2 regions of the Novosphingobium sp. BF6 genome follow, and region 1 is predicted to be linked to the other one. Evidence: riboswitches for the same ligand, from Rfam matches in the RefSeq annotation. Region 1 holds a riboswitch; the other holds the start of a gene.
What was found. Region 1 has a riboswitch for S-adenosylmethionine ahead of AC4D6D_RS23385 (homoserine O-succinyltransferase). Riboswitches for the same ligand answer to the same signal wherever they lie in the genome.
Positions count from the first base shown of each region.

Region 2: it holds a riboswitch for S-adenosylmethionine, as region 1 does, so the genes downstream of both, AC4D6D_RS22505 (threonine aldolase family protein) here and AC4D6D_RS23385 (homoserine O-succinyltransferase) in region 1, are expected to answer to the same signal.

Region 1 is NZ_CM177776.1:1,921,788-1,931,595, reverse strand. Features, by position in the region: gene AC4D6D_RS23415 (sensor histidine kinase) at 1-536, shown strand, start outside; gene AC4D6D_RS23410 (sensor histidine kinase) at 675-2,186, shown strand; gene AC4D6D_RS23405 (response regulator transcription factor) at 2,207-2,854, shown strand; gene nhaA (Na+/H+ antiporter NhaA) at 2,888-4,090, opposite strand; gene AC4D6D_RS23395 (response regulator transcription factor) at 4,318-4,707, shown strand; gene AC4D6D_RS23390 (MlaA family lipoprotein) at 4,727-5,857, opposite strand; SAM-I-IV-variant riboswitch at 6,070-6,176, shown strand; gene AC4D6D_RS23385 (homoserine O-succinyltransferase) at 6,214-7,155, shown strand; gene AC4D6D_RS23380 (TorF family putative porin) at 7,305-8,012, shown strand; gene AC4D6D_RS23375 (methyl-accepting chemotaxis protein) at 8,035-9,808, shown strand, end outside.
Region 2 is NZ_CM177776.1:1,683,813-1,693,620, reverse strand. Features, by position in the region: gene AC4D6D_RS22530 (type I secretion system permease/ATPase) at 1-207, shown strand, start outside; gene AC4D6D_RS22525 (HlyD family type I secretion periplasmic adaptor subunit) at 204-1,421, shown strand; gene AC4D6D_RS22520 (hypothetical protein) at 1,426-1,938, opposite strand; gene AC4D6D_RS22515 (cation:proton antiporter domain-containing protein) at 2,170-3,840, opposite strand; gene AC4D6D_RS22510 (PepSY domain-containing protein) at 4,101-6,629, opposite strand; gene AC4D6D_RS22505 (threonine aldolase family protein) at 6,868-7,953, opposite strand; SAM-I-IV-variant riboswitch at 8,010-8,120, opposite strand; gene AC4D6D_RS22500 (sensor histidine kinase) at 8,301-9,808, shown strand, end outside.

The DNA of each region.
Region 1 (9,808 bases):
TGGTCGCGGCGGAAAAACGCGAGCTGTCGGACCCTGCCGCCGGTCTGGTGTTCGACCGCATGCTGGGCCGGATCGGTGCGATCGCGGGAGTGCACCGCCAGCTTACCCGGCAGCAGCAGACCGGCTTTGTCGACGCGGGCGGCTACCTCCGGACTCTGGTGAACCAGATCGAAACGGGATGCTGCGACGTGGCGGGGGGAAGGAGGCTGACGGTGAGCGCCGACCTCGTTTCCGTGTCCGCGCATCTGGCGGGAGCGATGGGGCTGATCGTCTCGGAATGCGTCCTCAATGCCTGCAAATATGCTTATCCCGCGCAGAGGCCTGGTGAGGTCCGGATCGAACTGCGACTGGCAGGTCCTCACGCCCTGCGGTTGAGCGTGGAGGACGACGGCACCGGGCAATCGCACGGTGAAGGCGGCTCCGGCGGCTTCGGTACGCATTTGATGAAAGCCCTTGCAGCAAGGATCGATGCGACGCTGGTCTGGGAAAACCTGCATCCAGGAACGCGTATCGTGCTGGCCGTGCCGCTCGCCTGAGCGCCGGAGCATGCGGTTTACCTAAACGAAGGTTGTGGTTGCGTGCCACTCAACTCGGCGGCAGTTTGCCTCGCCGGTGTCGGGATCGGTTCCCGGCACGAGGAGACAATGCGCGGCGAAGCCGGGGCAGGGGTGTTGGTGAACAGATTCTATGCCCTGGCGGGGGCGATACTGGCGCTGGGTATCTTCGCACTGGATGTCCTGAGCCCACTTCAAGGTGCGGTGGCGGTGCTCTACACCACCGTCGTCGTGCTGGCGGGGCGGACTCATTCGCGCGGCGTGGTCCTTGCCGCTTCCGCTTATTGTGCGCTGCTTGTCTTTGCCGGCTACTGCCTGTCTCACTGGAATGCGCCGATGGGCGGGCCGGCCATGCGTCTCGGCGTCAGCCTCGTTGCTCTGCTCGTCACGACGGTGTTGATCCTGCGCCAGCTTGCCGAAAGCGCCGAGCGCGAGCGGGCCGATGCACGATACCGGACGATCTTCGCGGCAGCGGGCTTTCCGATATGGGAATCCGATTGGTCGGGCGCCTGGCGCCTGCTGCAGAACATGGGCGAGATCGACGAGCGCATGGTAGAGATGGCATTCGGCTCCGCGCGGGTGCGCAATGCCAACCATGCCGCCGCCCGGTTGTTCGGCCTGCGCGAGCGAGGCGAACTGGTGGGCCGTACGATCGGCGATTTCGCCACGCCTGCGGTTTTCGAATCTCTTGCCCGCGTTTATGCCGGATTGCTTCGGGGCGAGGAGGCGGTCGAGGAAGAAACGCGGTTCTTCACCCGATCGGGGACGGAAGTCGATGTGCTGCTTCAGGTCTCGCTTCCGCCCGATCATGGCGGTTGGAAGCGTGTGCTGGTCATGGCCATCGATGTCACCGAGCGGAACCGCTCGCAGACCCGGCTGGCGCAGTCGCAGGCGGATCTGACGCACATGTCCCGCGTGACGACACTCGGCCAGCTTGCCGCATCCATCGCGCATGAAGTGAACCAGCCGCTCTCGGCGATCATCACTTATGCGCGCTCGGGGCGGCGGTGGCTTGAAAAGGGGCTGGATCAGGGCCTCGACCGCAATGCTCCGGCGGCGAAGGAAGTTGCCGATTGCCTCGAACACATCACCAGCAACGGCACCCGCGCGGCGGATGTGATTGCGCGCATCCGCGAACTGGCGCGCAAGGCCGATCCCAAGCGGGAGGCGATTGCCTTCGCGCCGCTCGTGGAGGAAACCCTGGCACTGCTGCGGCGCGATCTCCAGACCCACGGCGTGAACCTGCACGTCGCGATCGAGCCGGACTTTCCCGATCTGCTGGGAGACCGCGTGCAACTGCAACAGGTGCTGATGAACCTGCTCATGAACGGCGAGCAGGCCATGGCGGCTATTCCGCCGGACGAACGGGAACTGCACTTGCGGGCGACGCGCCGCTCGGGAGAGGAAGTGATGATCGAGATCAGCGACCGGGGCAGCGGGATCGCGGGCGACCCGGAGGACCTGTTCCTGCCGTTCTTCACCACCAAGGGCGAGGGCATGGGCATGGGGCTGGCGATCTGCCGCTCCATCGTCGAACAGCACGGCGGAACCTTGACCGCCGCGAACGTACCGGGGGGCGGGGCGGCTTTCCGGTTCTGCCTGCCGGTGCCGGTGACAATGGTGCCGGCATGATGTCCTCGGAGACGAATTTCATGACCGGCGAGGAACCGGAAGGCTGCGTCTGCGTGTTGGACGACGATGCCGACGTGCGCGACAGCATCGGCAGCCTGTTGCGTGCAAGCGGCTTCGAGGTGGCCCTATTCGCGACGACCGAAGCTTTCCTCGCCGCCGAATGGCCCGAGCAGGCCCGCTGTCTCGTGCTGGATATTCGCCTTGCGGGCGAAAGCGGACTCGATTTCCAGGAGCGGCTTGCCGCCGAAGGTATCGCGGTCCCGGTGATCCTGATCACCGGCCATGGCGATATTCCGATGACCGTTCGCGCGATGAAGGCGGGTGCCGTCGATTTCCTGCCCAAGCCGTTCGAGGAGGAACAGTTGCTGGCCGCCGTGCGAACGGGGCTGGAAGCGGATCGGGCGCGCAGGTCGGTCCATGCCGACAATGCCGCCTTGCGGCTTGCCTTCGCGACGCTGACTCCGCGCGAACGCGAAGTCATGGCATTGGTCGTGACCGGGCTGATGAACAAGCAGGTCGCCGCGCGGCTGGACTTGTCCGAGATCACCGTGAAGATCCATCGCGGCAATGTGATGCGCAAGATGGCGGCGCAGTCGCTGGCCGACCTCGTGCGCATGGCGGAGCAACTCGGCGTGCGGGACGAGAGCATCACCCGCTACCGGAACTGACACTTCAGTGACCGGGCCAGTGCTCCAGGCCGCTCAGCCTTGCGCAGCCGTTTTTGCGTCTTTTCGCGATGCGGTCAGGCGGAGCACTGCATATCCCGCCAGCGCCGAAAGCATCGAGCCGCCGAGGACGCCGATCTTGACCTCGTCGATCAGCACCGGATCGCTGAAGGCAAGGCCGCCCACGAACAGGCTCATCGTGAAGCCGATACCGCAGAGCAGGCACATCCCGTAAGTCTGGAGCCAGGTCGCGCCGCTCGGACGCCGGGCGATGCCGAAGCGCGCGCAGAGCCAGAGCGCCAGGAACACGCCGATCTGCTTGCCGAGGAACAGCCCCCCGGCCACGCCCATCGGCAGCGGTGCGAGCAGTTGCTCCATGCCAAGCCCTGCCAGTGAGACCCCGGCATTGGCGAAGCCGAACAGCGGAACCACGCCATAGGCGACCCATCCGTGAAGGCCGTGTTCCAGCCGGTGGAGCGGCGATTCCCCGCTGTCCGGTGCGCCGGGAGTAGCGCGGATCGGGATCAGGCTGGCGGCCAGTACACCGGCGATGGTGGCATGAATTCCCGACAGAAGGACCGCCAGCCAGAGCGCGGCGGCGAGCACGAGATAGGGCAAGAGCCGCTTCACGCCGATCCGGTTGAGCACGAACATCACACCCATGACGATCCCGGCGGCGAGCAGGGCGGCGCCCTTTATCTGGCTGGTATAGGCCAGCGCGATCACCGCGACCGCGCCCATGTCGTCGACGATGGCCACCGTCGTCAGGAACAGCTTGAGCGAGGCGGGCACCCGCTTGCCGAGAATGGCCATGACGCCGATCGCGAAGGCAATGTCGGTGGCAGCAGGAATGGCCCAGCCGCGTGCGAGGCCGGGTGTCGAGCCGGCGATGGCGAGGTAGATCAGCGCCGGGAAAATCATGCCTGAGGTGGCGGCTATCGCGGGAAGCGCGCGGTCGGGCCAGTTCGACAAGTGGCCGTCGACGAACTCGCGTTTGATCTCCAGGCCGACGAGCAGGAAGAACAGCGCCATCAGGCCGTCGTTGATCCAGTGCGTCAGCGACAGGGAAAACCACGGGGGGCCGACCCAGAGGTGCAGGGCGTGAAAATAGCCTTCGGCCAGCGGACTGTTGGCCACGATCAGCGCCAGCGCCGCCGCGCCCATCAGCAGGATACCGCCGGAAGCTTCGCTGCGCAGGAAGGCGCGAAGGGCGGAACGGGGGCGCTTGGAAAGGATCATCGATCGGTTGCGGTCGCTCGGTAAGGCACTGGGTTCACGGCGGGAAGGTGCGAGGATACGGCTATGCTTAGCCTAGACGCAATGGCAGGGCGATGCCACACGGACCGGCCTCTCCCTTAACACCTGAGTATGATGGCATTGGCCTGCCGGCCTTGCCAATTGGAGTGAGGGTTGAATGGAACCACGGCCCTGTCCGAAGGTTTCGCCTGAGATAACTGGAGTATGCATTGGTCGCCCCCCTAAATAACAGCCCGCTGACGCGGCCGCTCGTGGCCGTGGTGGATGATGATGCCGGGGTGCGCGGCAGTCTCGACAGTCTGCTTCGTTCGGAGGGGCTGACGAGCATCGGTTTCGCCCGCGCGGAGGACCTGCTGGCCAGCGAACTGCTGCGGCATGTCACTTCGATCGTCACCGACCTGCACATGCCGGGCATGACCGGGCTGGCGATGCAGGCGGAACTGCGGCGTCGCAATTGTCCGCAGCCGGTGATCGTGATGACCGGCTATCCAACCGACGCGGCGAGGGAGCAGGCCATGTCGGCCGGTGCCAGCGCCTTTCTCACCAAGCCGATCGACCCGGATGTCCTGCTTGCCGCAATCGGGGTGGGGCTGAACTGACGCGGATGGAAGACGCCCGTCAGGGCGTCGTTACGGCAGGCGCTGCGACTTGGGCGGGCGCGGGTTGCGCCGTTGCGTCAGCGGTCGGCCCGGTCGGAGCCGGAACCGCGCCAGTCGGTTCTACACCAGCCGGCTCTACGGGCGCGGCTTCGTTGCCTTCCGGCGTCTTGGTCCCATCGGTCTTGCCGGGTGTCTTCAGGCCGGGGCCGTAGACCGGCACTACGTCCGGCACGGTGCGCCCATGAAGCGCTTCGATCTCCGCCTCGCGTTGCTTGAGATAGAGATCACGGTAGGCGGCATAGGGCCGATCTTCCTCTCGGATCTTGTTGATCTGTTCGTCGAAGGCGGCGCGTTCGCCAAGCTGGTTCATGATCGTCATCGGCAGTACGACGGCGGGCTTGGTGAAGGGTTTGCCGACGGCAGCGGGCAGCAGGAGCTTGTCCACCGTGTCGCCGATGATATCGCGCAGCGTCGTCGGGCCGACGATCGGCAGGTAGAAGTAGGGTCCCGGGCCGACGCCGTAATAGCCCAGTACATTGGCAAGGCCGTTGGGGCGATAGGGCAGGTTGAACGGCTTCTTCTTCGCCACATCGACGAAACCGGCGACGCCCAGCGTGGTGTTGATGACGAAGCGGCCCGCGGTTTCGGCGGCCTTGCCCGGCTTGAACTGGAGCAGATAGGCGGCGAACACCACCGGCTCGCCGAGGTTGCTGAAGAAGTTGCGCAGCCCCTTGCGGACGGGGCGGGGCAGGCCCTTGTTGTAGGCCTTGGCCACGGGTTCGAGCACGGCCTTGTCGACCGCTTGCACGGCCTTGAAGGATTCGACGTTGAGGTGTTGCAGCGGGTCGCCGGGCGGTGCCGGTTCCGGGCGCGTGACGACGATGACCGACTCGGGGCCAGCGGCCGGATCGTTCGCTTCTGGCGTCGCGGCGCTTGGTGCCGTCGCGGTCGTGTTATCTTCCGGAGCGGAGGGTGTCGGAACGGCGGGAGCGTCCGTCTGCGGAGCCGGAGCCGCCTGCGGATCCGGCGTCGTCGCGGTGATTCCAGCCGTCGTGGTTCCGACGACATCCTGTACCGCCATGTAGGCGGGGGCGTCGGGAACCGGCTGGCCCGTCATCAGGATCACGACGGCAGCGGCCGGCAAACTCATTCCAATGTCCTTAGCATAGCGCGGCCTTGGCTGCGAAGTCGATTTCGCGGAGGCGCAATATTTGGTATTCCTCCCCGGCGGCTAGGCCCGATTTCCCTATTCGTCAATTGTACCGGTGGGCCGATCGCCCGCTTCAGGCCACCCGTGCGGCGGGCCGGATAGCCAAATGGGGGCAGGGCGTTGCCAGAGCGCGCCAAACCGCCTATGGCCCTTTCCAGCATCAAGAGTTGGGGCGACGCCCAACGCCAACCTGCCGATCCGGGCAAGGTGGCACTCCGTGAAGGAGGATGTGGCCGACCGGGCAATCGAACGGATCAAGCCACCAGCGTCATCCCGGAATTGAGGACCGACGCGAAGTGCCGATCAAGATACCCGACGACCTGCCCGCCCGCTCCATTCTGGAGAACGAAGGCGTGGCCGTCATGCGCGAAAGCGATGCGGTGCGGCAGGATATCCGCCCGCTGCGGATCGGACTGCTCAACCTCATGCCCGACAAGGTCAGCACCGAGACCCAGCTCGCCCGCCTGCTCGGTGCGACGCCGCTCCAGATCGAGCTGACCCTGGTGCGGATCAGCGATCACGTCGCCCGCAATACCTCGGCCGAGCACCTCGAGGCCTTCTACCGCCCCTGGCGCGATGTCGAGCACGAGCGGTTCGACGGTTTCATCATCACCGGCGCTCCGGTCGAGCGTCTCGCCTTCGACGAAGTGCGCTACTGGCCCGAACTGCGCCGCATCTTCGACTGGACGCGCACCCACGTCCATAGCTGCCTGACGATCTGCTGGGCGGCGCAGGCCTTTCTTCACCACTTCCACGGTGTGCCGAAGCACGAACTGCCGGCCAAGGCCTTCGGGGTCTATCCCCACCGCAACCTTGCGCCGAACTCGCCGTTCCTGCGCGGGATTTCCGACAGTTTCGCGGTGCCGGTTTCGCGCTGGACCCAGGTGCGCAAGGCGGATCTGCCGGAGAGCGGCAGTCTCCAGGTCCTGGCCGAAAGCGACGCGGCGGGCCTCTGCCTGCTCCACGACCCCGCCGACCGGGCAGTGCTGATGTTCAACCACCTCGAATACGACGTCGATACGCTCGGCAACGAATACCGCCGCGACGGCGGCCCGGTTCCGGTGAACTATTATCCCGAGGACGATCCCGCGCAGCCACCCGTCAACGCCTGGCGTAGTCATGGGCACTTGTTTTTCGGCAACTGGATCAACGAGATCTATCAGACCACGCCGTTCGACGCCGCACGGATCGGTGGCGGACAGCGCCAGGAACGCGCGGTGGAACTCGATCCGGCCTGAGCCTCAGGTTTATTTTTTTCTAAATAATATGAACGTCTTGTAAGTTTCTGTTGGGGAGATCGGCGGAGCGCGGCTTGCGCTCCCGCCGATGGGTGTCGGGTCGTCCTATAATGGCACTGCCCCCCCCTTTGTCCCAAAACAGGACTTTCATGCACTTCCTCCCTTCCGCCGGGCTTGCCCTGGCGCTGTTGCTTCTGCCTGTTGCCACCCACGCCGCTGACGATACCCCCGAGTTCACGGTCTCCGGCGCGGCGACGATCATCAGCGACTATCGCTTTCGCGGCATTTCGCAGACCGGCAAGGACCCTGCCGTACAGGCGACGATCAATGTCGGCCACAGCAGCGGCGTCTATATCGGCACCTGGGCGTCCGCGCTGGACACGAGTGATCGCTACGGCCACACCGAAGTCGATCTCTACGGCGGTTGGGCAGGGGCAGTTGCGCCCCGAACGACGCTCGACGTCATGCTGGCCTATTACAGCTATCCCGGCGGGGAAGGCTCGGGGAAGATCGAATATCTCGAAACGACCACGAAGCTGACCCACGATTTCGGCCCGCTCAGCGCTACGCTGAGCGCGGCCTACAGCTGGAACCAGGCCGCGATCGGCGGCGATCACCTCTATCTTTCCGGCGATACCGCCGCGCCGATCCCCGGCACGCCGCTGACCCTGCGCGCCCATGGCGGCCGCAGCAGGGGGGCGATCAGTCCGAAGCCGGGCGGCTACTACGACTGGTCGCTTGGCGGCGATGCCGTGCTGGGGCCGATCACGCTGGGCCTGTCCTATATCGACACCAATCTGCGCCACAATCCGGCCGCTACTGCCGCCGCGCTCTTCTCGATCACCGCAGCCTTTTGATCTACCTTCCAGGAGCTGGAAAATGAGAGACTTGTTCAGTCGCATGCATATCGCGGGCAAGCTGATGACGGTCGCCGGTCTGGCGATCGCCGTTCTGCTGCTGCTCGGCTTCACCGCCGTCGTCTTTGAAACGGGTTCGGAGGTCGGCAAGCTGTCCGACCAGTCTGCGATCGCCCAGGCCGATGCCGAGGGCAACCAGGTGAAGGCCGATATCGCCGCCTTCGAGGCCACTGCCAGTACGCTGGCCTCCTCCCTGGGCAACATGCATGCCAGCGGTTCGCGCGATCGCGGCACGGCGACGAACGTCCTCAAGGCGGACCTGCTCAAGTCCAAGGTGGCGCTGGGCTCCTGGGTCATGATCGCACCGAACCAGTGGGACGGCGACGACGCGGGCAAGGGCGGCCAGCCCGGATCGAGCGGCAACGGCAACTTCACGCCTTATTGGGTCAAGAGCAACGGCGTGCTGACCCAGTCGCCGAACAACGAGAGCGATGCTTACGAGAAGCCCTACTACCGCAAGGCCTTCGAAAGCGGGGCGGGCGCCATCGTCGATCCTTACGCTTATGACGTGAACGGCACGACTGTCCTGATGACCTCCATCACCCATGCGGTCCGTTCCGGCGACCGCGTCATCGGTGCCGCCGGTGTGGACATGGAACTGGGCGGTCTGTCCGAGCGTCTGTCGAAGTTGAAGCCGTTCGGCACCGGTCGCGTCATGCTGCTGTCCGCAGGTGCGACCTGGGTGGCCAATCCCGATCCCGCCCAGCTCGGCAAGACCTACGACGATCCCGGTCTCGACGACGTGAAGGCGGCGCTGGCCAGCGGTGAAACCCGCGTGCTGTCCGACATCGAGGTGGACGGCGTCCCGACCCGCCGCGTGATCCGCCCCATCACCCTGCAAGGCCTCAACGCCACCTGGGCGCTCGTGCTCGACGTGCCCGAGGCGACCATCGCCGCGCCCGCCCGCAGCATGGCCTGGCAACTGGTGATCGGCGGCCTGGTCATCGTCGCCGCCGTTCTTGCCAGCCTGTTCTACGCCGCTGGCGGCATCATCGGTCGTCCCATGACCAAGCTGAGCGGCGCCGTCGATCGCCTCGCCAAGGGCGAGAACTGCGCGATCCCCGAACTCGATCGTCAGGACGAGATCGGCACGATGGCCCGCGCCGCCGACGTGTTCCGCCAGGCCGCCGCCGACCGCGCCGAAGCCGACCACCGTGCCACCGAGGTGCAGAAGGTCGTCACCACGGCCATCGGCGACGGCCTCGACGCACTGCGCCAGGGCGACCTCACCCGCGAGATCGCCGTGACCTTCCCGGCCGGTTATGCCGCGCTCAAGGACAACTTCAACGCCGCGCTGGGCGAACTGCGCCGCATGATCGGCGCCGTTGCCAGCAGCGCGGGCGGCATCCAGACCGGCTCGGCGGAAATCGCCCAGGCCTCCGAGGACCTCGCCCGCCGCACCGAGGCCAATGCCGCCAGCCTCGAAGAAACCTCCGCCGCGCTCGTCCAGATCGACCAGCGCCTGAAAGCTTCGGCCACGGCATCCTCGCAGACGGTGCGCCGCGCCGATGAAGCGCTCTCGACCGTCTCGGGCGGGCGGGCGGTTGCCGGAGAGGCCGTTGCGGCGATGGACCGCGTCAGCCTCAGCGCCAAGGGCATCGACTCGGTGATCGAGGGCGTCGACAAGATCGCCTTCCAGACCCGCGTCCTTGCGATGAACGCTGCCGTCGAGGCGGGCCGGGCAGGCGATGCCGGTCGCGGCTTCGCGGTCGTCGCCGACCTCGTCTCGGCGCTCG
Region 2 (9,808 bases), 240 kb from region 1:
GATATCAGCGAGCGGGCGCTGGTCGCCAACCTCGGGCAATGGCTGCGCGGGCGGACATTGGTGGTCACGACCAACAGGCCGGGGCTGCTGGATCTGGTCGATCGCGTCGTCGTGATCGATTCCGGCCGCATTGCGCTCGATGGGCCGAAGGAGAAGGTCCTCGCCGCCCTGGCCGGGCCTGCCGGTATCCGGGAGAAACGCGCATGAGCGGCGGGGCAGGGGCGACGGTAGCGCCGGGCAGCAGTCTGCTGGAAGGCATCGGCGGCGAGGAGGACAGCCGCTGGCTGCGCACGGTCGGGCGGCTGCGGATCATCCCGATCCTCTCGGTCGCGATCCTCGCGTTTCTGGTCTGGAGCTATTTCGGCGTGCTGGACGAAGTCGCGGTGGGAACCGGCAAAGTCACGCCGCCCTCGCGCTCGCAGGTGATCCAGAGCCTTGAGGGCGGCATCGTCAACGGCATCTTCGTGCATGAGGGCGATATCGTCAAACCGCATGAGAAGCTGGCGACGCTCGATCGCGCCCGCTTCAGTTCCATGCTCGGCGAGGCGGAGGCCAAGGCGCGGGCGCTGGAGGCGACGGCTGCGCGGTTGGAAGCGGAGATCAACGGCGGCAGTCCGAACTTTCCGCAGGCGGTTCGGGAGACGCCGGGGCTGATGGCGCGCGAGATGGAACTGATGCACTCGCGGCGACAGAACCTCGATGTCGCCACGGCCAGCCTGCGCCAGTCGCTGGCCCTGACCCGGCGGCAACTCGCGATGACCGAGCCGCTGGTCGAACTGGGCGCGGCCAATCAGGTCGAGATCATCCAACTGCGCCGTCAGGAGAACGAAATCCAGGCCAAGCTCGATTCCCTGCGCAACCAGTATGTGATCGATGCCAGCGCCGACTATGCCAAGGCGCGGGCCGAACTGGACCAGACCGTGCAGGTCATCGGCGGCCGCCGCGACCAGCTCGACCGGACGGTGCTCTATTCGCCGGTGCGCGGCATCGTGAAGAACCTGGAAGTGACGACGATCGGCGGGGTGATCCAGCCGGGCGGCTCGCTGATGGAGATCGTGCCGCTGGAGGACCAGCTCGTGATCGAGGCGCGGCTCTCGCCCCGCGACATCGCCTTCATCCGGCCTGGCCAGCCCGCAACGGTGAAGATCACGGCTTATGATCCCTCGATCTACGGGACGCTGGCCGGGACGGTCGATCGCATCTCGCCCGATACCTTGCAGGATGAGGTGCATCGCGATCAGGTCTACTACCGCGTTTATGTGCGGACCCAGCGCTCCACGTTGCGGACCAAGAACGGGCACGAATATGCGATCATGCCGGGCATGGTCTCGACCGTGGAGATCAGGACCGGTCGCAAGACGATCCTGCAATACCTGATGAAGCCCATCAACAAGGCCAAGGAAGCCATGCGCGAGCGGTAAAGGCTCAGACGCGCTGGCAGGTCGAGGTTGGGGCCTTGCCGCTACCCTTCCCGAGCTTGGCATGGATACGGGCGAGGAAGGAGCGAGTGCGGGCCTTGGGCTCCAGGTCGTTGCAGCAGGTGATCTTCCAGCTGCGGGCGCGAACGTCCGCCGGTTCCCCGGCCAGCAGGCGATTGCGGTCGCCCACGGGTTCGACCGAGGCCTCGCCGGTGTTGCAGATGTCGTCGGCTCTTGCCACGGCGCTCCCTCCGCCCGGAGAGCCGCCGCCGCCACGTCCACCGCCCCCCCGGGTTCCTCCACCTCCGCCGCCCCCACCGGCACCGCCGCCGCCTCCGCTACTGCTGCCGCCATTGCCACCGCCACCGCCGGACTTGGCGATCGCAGGAGAGGCCAGCGATGTAGAGAGGAGCATGGTCATGGTCGGCGGCACCAGCAGGGAGTATTTCCCACAGGCCGCGAGAAAGGAGCGACGGTCGCTTTCCCCTTGCGAGCCGGTGAAGACTTCGGGCTTTTCCATGACTTGCCTCCGCATCCTGCCCCTGTCTTGAAAGTACAGGAACGCCGTGCAGAGGTAAGCCGCTCTTGAGAGTGGCCTGTGCCTCTACTGAAGTTCGGCGGGCTACGCCGGATGGCCCCGGCAGCTAACACGCTTGTACAAAAGGACTTCCGGATAGCTTAGGGAGAATTCACCATGGGCATCGCCGCTCATGCGTCAATCGAGTGAGCCCCTGGCAAATGAGGAGAGATATCAGGCGGTTTCGGGTCGATTCTGAAGCTTCGTCGAACGGAGCAGTTCCAGCAGGCGCCGCGCGATCTCACGTTCGCCCATCACTACATGATCGGCACCGATCCGGGTGAGGTGATCGACTTCCTCGTCCGAGTGCGCACGGGCGAGGATCTGGATAGCAGGATTGAGCTGACGTGCGCGCTGGGCGATCACGCCCGCTTCGAAGCCTTCGGGAATGGCGATCATCAGCCGGGTCGCTTCCCTTACCCCGGCTTCGTCGAGAATATCCTCGCTGGAGGCATTGCCGGCAATGACGGCGTGACCGGTCTCACGCGCCCGTTTGACGAGATCGGGGCGTTCCTCCACCACGACGAGCTTGCGCAGATCGCCGGTTATTCCCTCGGCCACCAGCCTGCCGACGCGCCCGTAGCCGATCAGGATGAGCCGCTCGCCGGGGCGGGGTGTCGTGCCAGCCTCGCGGCGTTCGCGTTCGGCGGCAGCCACCGACTTGACGAGGCTGTGCCGCCCCGCGAGCCAGCGGAAGATGAGCGGGTTGAGGAAGATCGAGAAGATCGCCCCGGCCAGGATCAGGTCGCGGCCCTCTTCCGGCAAGACCTTGAGCTGGACGCCGAGCGCCGCGAGCATGAACGAGAATTCGCCGATCTGGGCGAGGCTGGCGGCGACGGCCAAAGCGGTCTGTGTCGGATGGCCGAAGATCCGTACGATGGCGACGGCGGCCAGCGATTTACCCACGATCACGATCAGCACGGTGGCGAGCACCGCTCCGGCATTCTCGACCACCACCGAGGGATCGAACAGCATGCCCACCGACACGAAGAACAGCACCGCAAAAGCGTCGCGAAGCGGCAGGGTTTCCTCGGCGGCGCGGCGGCTGAGCTGCTTTTCGCCCATGACCATCCCGGCGAAGAAGGCCCCAAGCGCGAAGGACACGTCGAAAAAGTAAGCCGCGCCGAAGGCCACGCCCAAGGCTATCGCCAGCACGGCCAGACGGAACAATTCGCGCGAGCCGGTATGTGCGGCCCAGTGCAGCGCCGCAGGGATCACGCGCTTGCCGACGATCAGCATCAGCGCGATGAAGCCGCCGACTTTGGCTAGCGTCTGCCCGATGGTCCAGGCGAGGTCCATGCCCGACTGGGCGCGCCCGTTCGCCAGCCCTGCGAGCGCAGGCAGAAGCACGAGGACGAGCACCATGGCAAGGTCTTCGACAATCAGCCATCCGACCGCGATCCGGCCGCGCTCGGTATCCATCAGGTTACCGACCTGAAGCGCTCTCAGCAACACCACGGTGCTCGCTACCGAAAGGGCGAGGCCGAAGATCAGCCCCCCCGCCAGGCTCCAGCCGAGCCAGGCGGCAAGGGCGACGCCCATGGCGGTGGCTATCGCGATCTGGAGCACCGCGCCGGGTACGGCGATGTTCTTGACCGAAAGCAGGTCCTTGACCGAGAAATGCAGGCCCACTCCGAACATCAGCAGGATCACGCCGAGTTCCGCCAGTTCGTTGGCGAGGGCGCTGTCGGCGACGATGCCGGGGGTGAAGGGGCCGACCAGTACGCCCGCGAAAAGATAGCCCGCCACCGGTGAAATCCTCAGGCGATGGGCGAGGGCGCCCATGGCGAAGGCGACGACCAGACCGGCAACGACCGTTCCGACGAGAGGCGTGGTATGCGGCAAACGAAACTCCCGTTCGGAACTTGGTCGGCATAAACAATGCCGATGGTTCGTTCACTCCAGGGTGATGACGAAGACAACCGCAAGGCCCGCCGCTGCCATCGATACGACCAGCAACAGCGGCAGCATCCACCCCGGAGCTATACTACGCTTACGGACCATTTCCGGTTCCTTTCCGCCTGCGTCGATGAAGCATCATGCTCCGGGAATGCGGTCTCGTTCGTGACTATTTCGTTTCGGAATGTTTCCATCAGGTTCTTTGTTCAATAGATGTCGCGACGGTATAGACCCGTTTCGGCCATGTCCTCCAGCCGCTCGTCCCCAAGCGCCGCTCGCAGCGCCGCATCGACGGCGGGCGCCATGCCCTGGAGGCTGCCGCAGACCAGGATTGCGGCGCCGTTCTCAACCCAATCGCGCAGGTCCGCCTCGGCTTCGGCCAGCAGGTGCTGGACGTAGCGGCCGCAATCGGCATCGCGCGACCAGGCTCGATCAAGGCGGGTGAGGGTGCCGCTGGCCAGCCATCCATCGATCTCGTCGGCAAGCAGGGCGTCGTGGGCGCGGCTGCGCTCGCCGAACAATAGCCAGTGGCCGCCGCGTCCGGCCCGTTCGGCTGCGCGCAAGTGGCCGCGAAGACCGGCGAGGCCTGTGCCGTTGCCGATCAGGATGAGCCGCTCGGCCTCGGCGGGGGCATGGAAGCCCTCGTTCGGATGCAGGCGCAGCGCGACTTCGCTGCCGAGCGGCGCCAAGTCCGTCAGCCAGCCTGAGCCGAGGCCCAGCGTACCGTCGGTTCGCGAGACCTGTCGGATCAGCAGGTCGAGGCGGCCGTCGGCGGGGATCGAGGCGATCGAGTATTCGCGGTGCGGCAGCGGGCGCAGTGCCCCGAGCAGTTCTGCGCCGCTCGCGACCGGATGATCCGGGACGAGCGATAGCGCAAGGTGTTCGGCAATCGGCCGACCTTCGATCCTCTCGGCGCCGTTCAATCCACTATGGGCGAGATAGGCGGCGACGCGCGCCGGATCGTTGGCGCCGGGCAGGACTTCGGCGATATCGCCGGCCTGCCAGTCGCGGGCGCTGTCTTCGCAAGGCTCCAGGCTGACCAGGAAGGCCGGTCCCCCGGCGCTGCCCGGATTGAGCAGGCGGCGTTCGGCAAGGCGCCAGCGCTCATAGGCGGCAGGCTCCCAGTCAGGCAGGTCCGGCTCGGCACCGAGGGCGGCAAGCTGCTGCTGCCATTGGCGCTGGGCGTCGCCGTCGTCGCCGTCGACCTCGATCATGTCGAACAGGCGGCGGGCGCCACCGGCGTGGAGCCAGTGATCGACCGAATGGCCGAACGCGCAGAATTCGGGATACTCGCGATCACCAAGCGCGAGCACCGCATATTCGAGATGATCCGCGCCGGGCGGCGTCGCCATGACCTGCCGCGCGAAACGACGGGCCGGGTCCGGCGGCTCGCCTTCGCCGTACGTGCTGACCACGAAGAGCGCGCGGTCGACTTCGGACAGCACGCCGTCGTCGACGGCCGAGAGCGGCATGACCTTTGCGCCGCCGAGCGCGGCCGCGGTCTGGCGGGCGAGGCGTTCGGCACCGCCGGTCTGGCTGGCGAAGGCCACGAGCAGGTCGCCGGTCGCCGCACTTTCCTTTGAGGTGCCTGCCTGTGCTTCGACCGCGGCGAGGGCGCGCTTGCGCTTGCGGCGGGCGAGATAGAGCAGCAGGCCGGTGACAGCGAACAACGGCATCGTCAGGCTGGACAGCAGCAGCAGGATGCGCCCGCCGATGCCGAAGAAGGCGCCGCGATGCAGTTCGTACATGCTGGTGGTGATGACCTTGCCGATCTTGCGGTTGGCATAGCGGTCGGCCTTGAGCAGCTTGCCGCTGGCGAGATCGACCTTGAGATCGTCCACCATGCGATCGTGACGGGCATTTGTCAGCATGACGCGGAAGCCGGCGGGTTCATGACCTTCGGGCAGGGTGACGGAAATCGACTTGTAGCTGCCGCCCATGGCGGCAATCACTGTCGGCCAGGCGCGGGCGAGGCTGGGCGTTCCGGTGGTCGGGGCTTCATGCTCGCCCTTCTTGCCACCGCCATGGCCGCTTTCCTCACGACTAGTCTTGCCGGTAAGGCTATAGAGCACACCCTGCCGATACCAGTCGTAGGACCACCAGAGGCCGGTCAGCGCGCTCAGCAGGTAGACCAGCGCCACCCAGCCGCCGATCACCACGTGGAGCGCGCGGTAAAGGTTCCGCCCGCTCTTGCGCAGGTCGAGGACCAGCCAGGAGCGCCAGTCGAAGGTGCGGCGCGGCCAGCGCAAATAGAGGCCCGAGATCGCGAAGAATACCAGCGCGATCGCGGAAAATCCGGTGATCTGGCGCCCCACGCCGTTCGGTCCGCCGGGCAGGGCGAGCCAGCGATGGAGATCCTCGACTGTCCGGAAGAATCCTGCGCCGTTCGCCTGGCCGAGTAGCATGCCGCTGCGGGGATCGACATAGCTGCGTTCGCCGCGCCGTTCGCCTTCGCGGGCGGCGAACGAGACGGTCCATGCTGCCTGAGGGTCGTGTTCGACGCTCAGGCGCTCCACCGGCAATCCGGGACGCTGGGCGGAAGCACGCGCGATCACTTCATCGGGCGAGAGCGGCGAGCCTGTTCCCGGCGGGAGCGTCACCACGCCCGGGCTAAGGGCGCGCATGATCTCGTTCTCGAAACTCAGCGTCGCACCGGTCACGCCCATGACGGCGAGGACGAAGCCTGCCGTAATGCCGAGGAACCAGTGAATATGAAATAGGACTTGCCGCGTCACCTGTCGCTTCCCGAATTCCGATGGCACCGCCGTAAGGCGCGGGCCATCGACAGCACGCTTGCGCGTACCCTCATGACGGTTCGGCTAATGAGATCAAGTTGCAATAGCAACAAAAACCGTTCTTCGTAGGTCCGGGAAGGGCGTTCAAGCCTTCTTCCGTGTCTTCGCAGCCGATTGCCCCGCCGGGGATGATTTTGGGCGGGACAATTAGCTATATCATGCGGTTAGCTGGAACTTCTCAGGCTATGGCCAGCTGATCGATGTGATGTCCGGCAAGCTCGATGACATCGGCGGCAAGCCGGTCGACCTGCTTCGTATCGGCATCCCAGGCGAACATGAAGCGCGCTCCGCCGCCGATGAAAGTATAGAACCGCCAACCGCGCGCACGCAGTCCGTCCAGCACCGGCTCCGGCGCGGCGAGAAACACCGCGTTGGCCTCTACCGGGAAGATAAGGTTCAGCCCCTCAATGCTCGACACTGCATCGGCAAGACGCCGGGCGCAGCCGTTGGCGTGACGGGCATTGTTCAGCCAGGCGCCGCTCTCAAGGACTCCGATCCACGGCGCGGAAAGGAAGCGCATCTTCGACGCGAGCTGGCCCGCCTGCTTGCAGCGATAGGAAAAGTCCTCGGAAAGCGCGCGGTCGAAAAAGATCACCGCCTCGCCCACGGCCATGCCGTTCTTGGTGCCGCCGAAACAGAGCACGTCCACGCCTGCCTGCCAGGTGATCTCGGCCGGCGTGCAATCGAGCGCTGCGCAGGCATGGGCGAAACGCGCGCCGTCCATGTGCAGCTTGAGGCCCAACTCGCGGCAGGTCGCCGAAATCGCCTCGATCTCGGCAATGCTGTAGACCTGTCCGGTCTCGGTGGGCTGGGTGATCGTGACGACGCGGGGCTTCGGGAAGTGGATGTCCGAACGGCCGACCGCCAGCGTGCGGATGGCTTCCGGAGTCAGCTTGCCGTCGGCACTTTGGGCGATGAGGAGCTTGGATCCGTTCGAGAAAAACTCCGGCGCGCCGCATTCGTCAGTCTCGACGTGGGCTGAGGAAGAGCAGATAACTGAATGATATGACTGGCAAAGTGCAGCAAGCGCCAGCGAGTTCGCAGCCGTGCCATTGAAGGCGAAGTAAACGTCGCAGTCGGTGGCGAATAGCGAGCGGAAGGCATCGGCGGCGCGCAGGGTCCATTCGTCCTCGCCATAGGCGGTCGCCGAACCCTGATTTGCAAGTTCCATCGCGGCCCAGGCTTCCGGACAGATCCCGGCATAGTTGTCGCTGGCGAATTGTTGGGTCGGCGCTATTTGTTGTGCTGACTGGGTGTTGGGCATGCGGTACTTCCTTCGAGGCTCGATGAAGCCGGAAGCGAACGACGGCGATGCAGCTGGAAGACCCGATTGTTGCCGGTCCGGCCACATCCCTTCGCATGTCTGCGAAGGTACCACCTTGCTCGGGAGCAGGTTGGTGCCGGGCGCGATCCCGACTCTTGATGCTGGGGCTGCTCTTAGGCCGTCTGCCCGGAATCGTCAATCGGGAGCATGCGATTGAGGAGCAGGGGGCATATCCTTTTGCCCCGCAGGATCAGCAGGAAGGCTGACTCGACGAAATTGCCGCAGCTTCGTAGGTTTTTCCGACGCTTCCGGCCGTCATGCCGGATGGCGCGAGGACAGAAGAACACATGGGGCGGACTTTCGATGCGACGGCATCCGGCCTGAGCCGGGCACGGAACGTACTGCTGATCACCGATCCCAACCGGCTGATCAGCTACGGACGGTTGGTTACGGCGGTCTTCGCGGTCATCGCCATCTATCTCGATCCCACCCAGCCGGTCCGCTACCGGACCGAAGCGCAGGACGTGCTGGCGGTTTACCTCGTCATGGCGATCCTGCTGGTGGCCTTGCCGGTTCGGCGACCGGTGGACAGCCTCGTCCATTTCGCCGTCCATGTGCTCGATACCGGGATCCTTGGCTGGCTCGCTTTCCTGACCAACGAACTGACCAGCCCGTTCTTCTCGTTCCTGCCGTTCACCCTGCTGGCGATGACGGTGCGCTGGGGCTTCATGGGCGCCATGGTCGGGGCGGTCATGCTGGAAGTGGTTCTGTTCACGATCGGCATTCCCGACATTCTCGACGGTGAGTCCGAACTGAACGTCCTCATCATCCGCACCGTCTACTTCATCGTCTGCGCGGTCATGCTCGGCTACTTCGGCGCTTATCGCGAGAGCAGCCGCGAGCGCCTGACCCGGCTGGCGAGTTGGCCGATGGATGCCGGGGTCGGCGATCGGCGCGGCTGGCTGGCGGAACTCTGCGGCCATTCCGGCGCGGTGACCGGTTGCGAAAGCCTGATCCTGATCTGGCGCGAACAGGACGAGCCGACCGGGTTCATCGCCTATTGGCGCCGCGAAGGGCTGCGGCTGCTGCCGCTCGATCCCGCAACCTATCGCAGCGTCTTCGCCGAGGCGCGGCTCGACTTCATGGACCGCACCCGCGCCAGCCTGCTTGATTCCGAGGAGATGGCGGGGCTGAACCACGTGCTCGACGTCCTCGAACTGCCGCGGCCCCGCTCGCACGACTATGCCGTGCGTTCGGGCTTTTCCGGATTGCGCTTTCGCGGCGCGATGATCGTGGTCGATCCGGACGGACGGCCGGAAGACGCGCTGGCGCTCACGGAGATCATCGCTGCGCGCACGGGTTCCGAACTGGAACATGTCGAACTCGTCGCCCGGCGGGCCGACAGTGCGCGGGCGGAGGAACGCAGCCGTCTGGGCCAGGATCTTCACGACAGCGTCCTCCAGGACCTGACCGCGACGAGCCTGAAGCTGCGGACCCTCGCTGCCCGTGAACCCGAAATGGCGGTGGAACTCAAGGCTATCGAGGAACTGGTCACCGAACAGCAGCGGCGCATCCGCCGTTTCGTCGAGAAACAGCGCGACGTCGATGCCGACCAGCCGACCGACATGGTGGCAGACCTGCAAAGGCAGGCCGACCTGCTTCAGAAGACCTGGGGTGTCACCGTCGCTTTCGACTGGCATGGCCGCTCCACGCAATTGCCGCGCAATCTCGTGCAGGAAGTGATCGCGCTGTTCTCCGAGGCGACCGCCAATGCCGTGCGGCACGGCGCCGCTACCCGCGTCGCGCTGGAGGCCCGTCGGGTCGGCAGCGCGCTCGAACTCGGGGTGGCGGACAA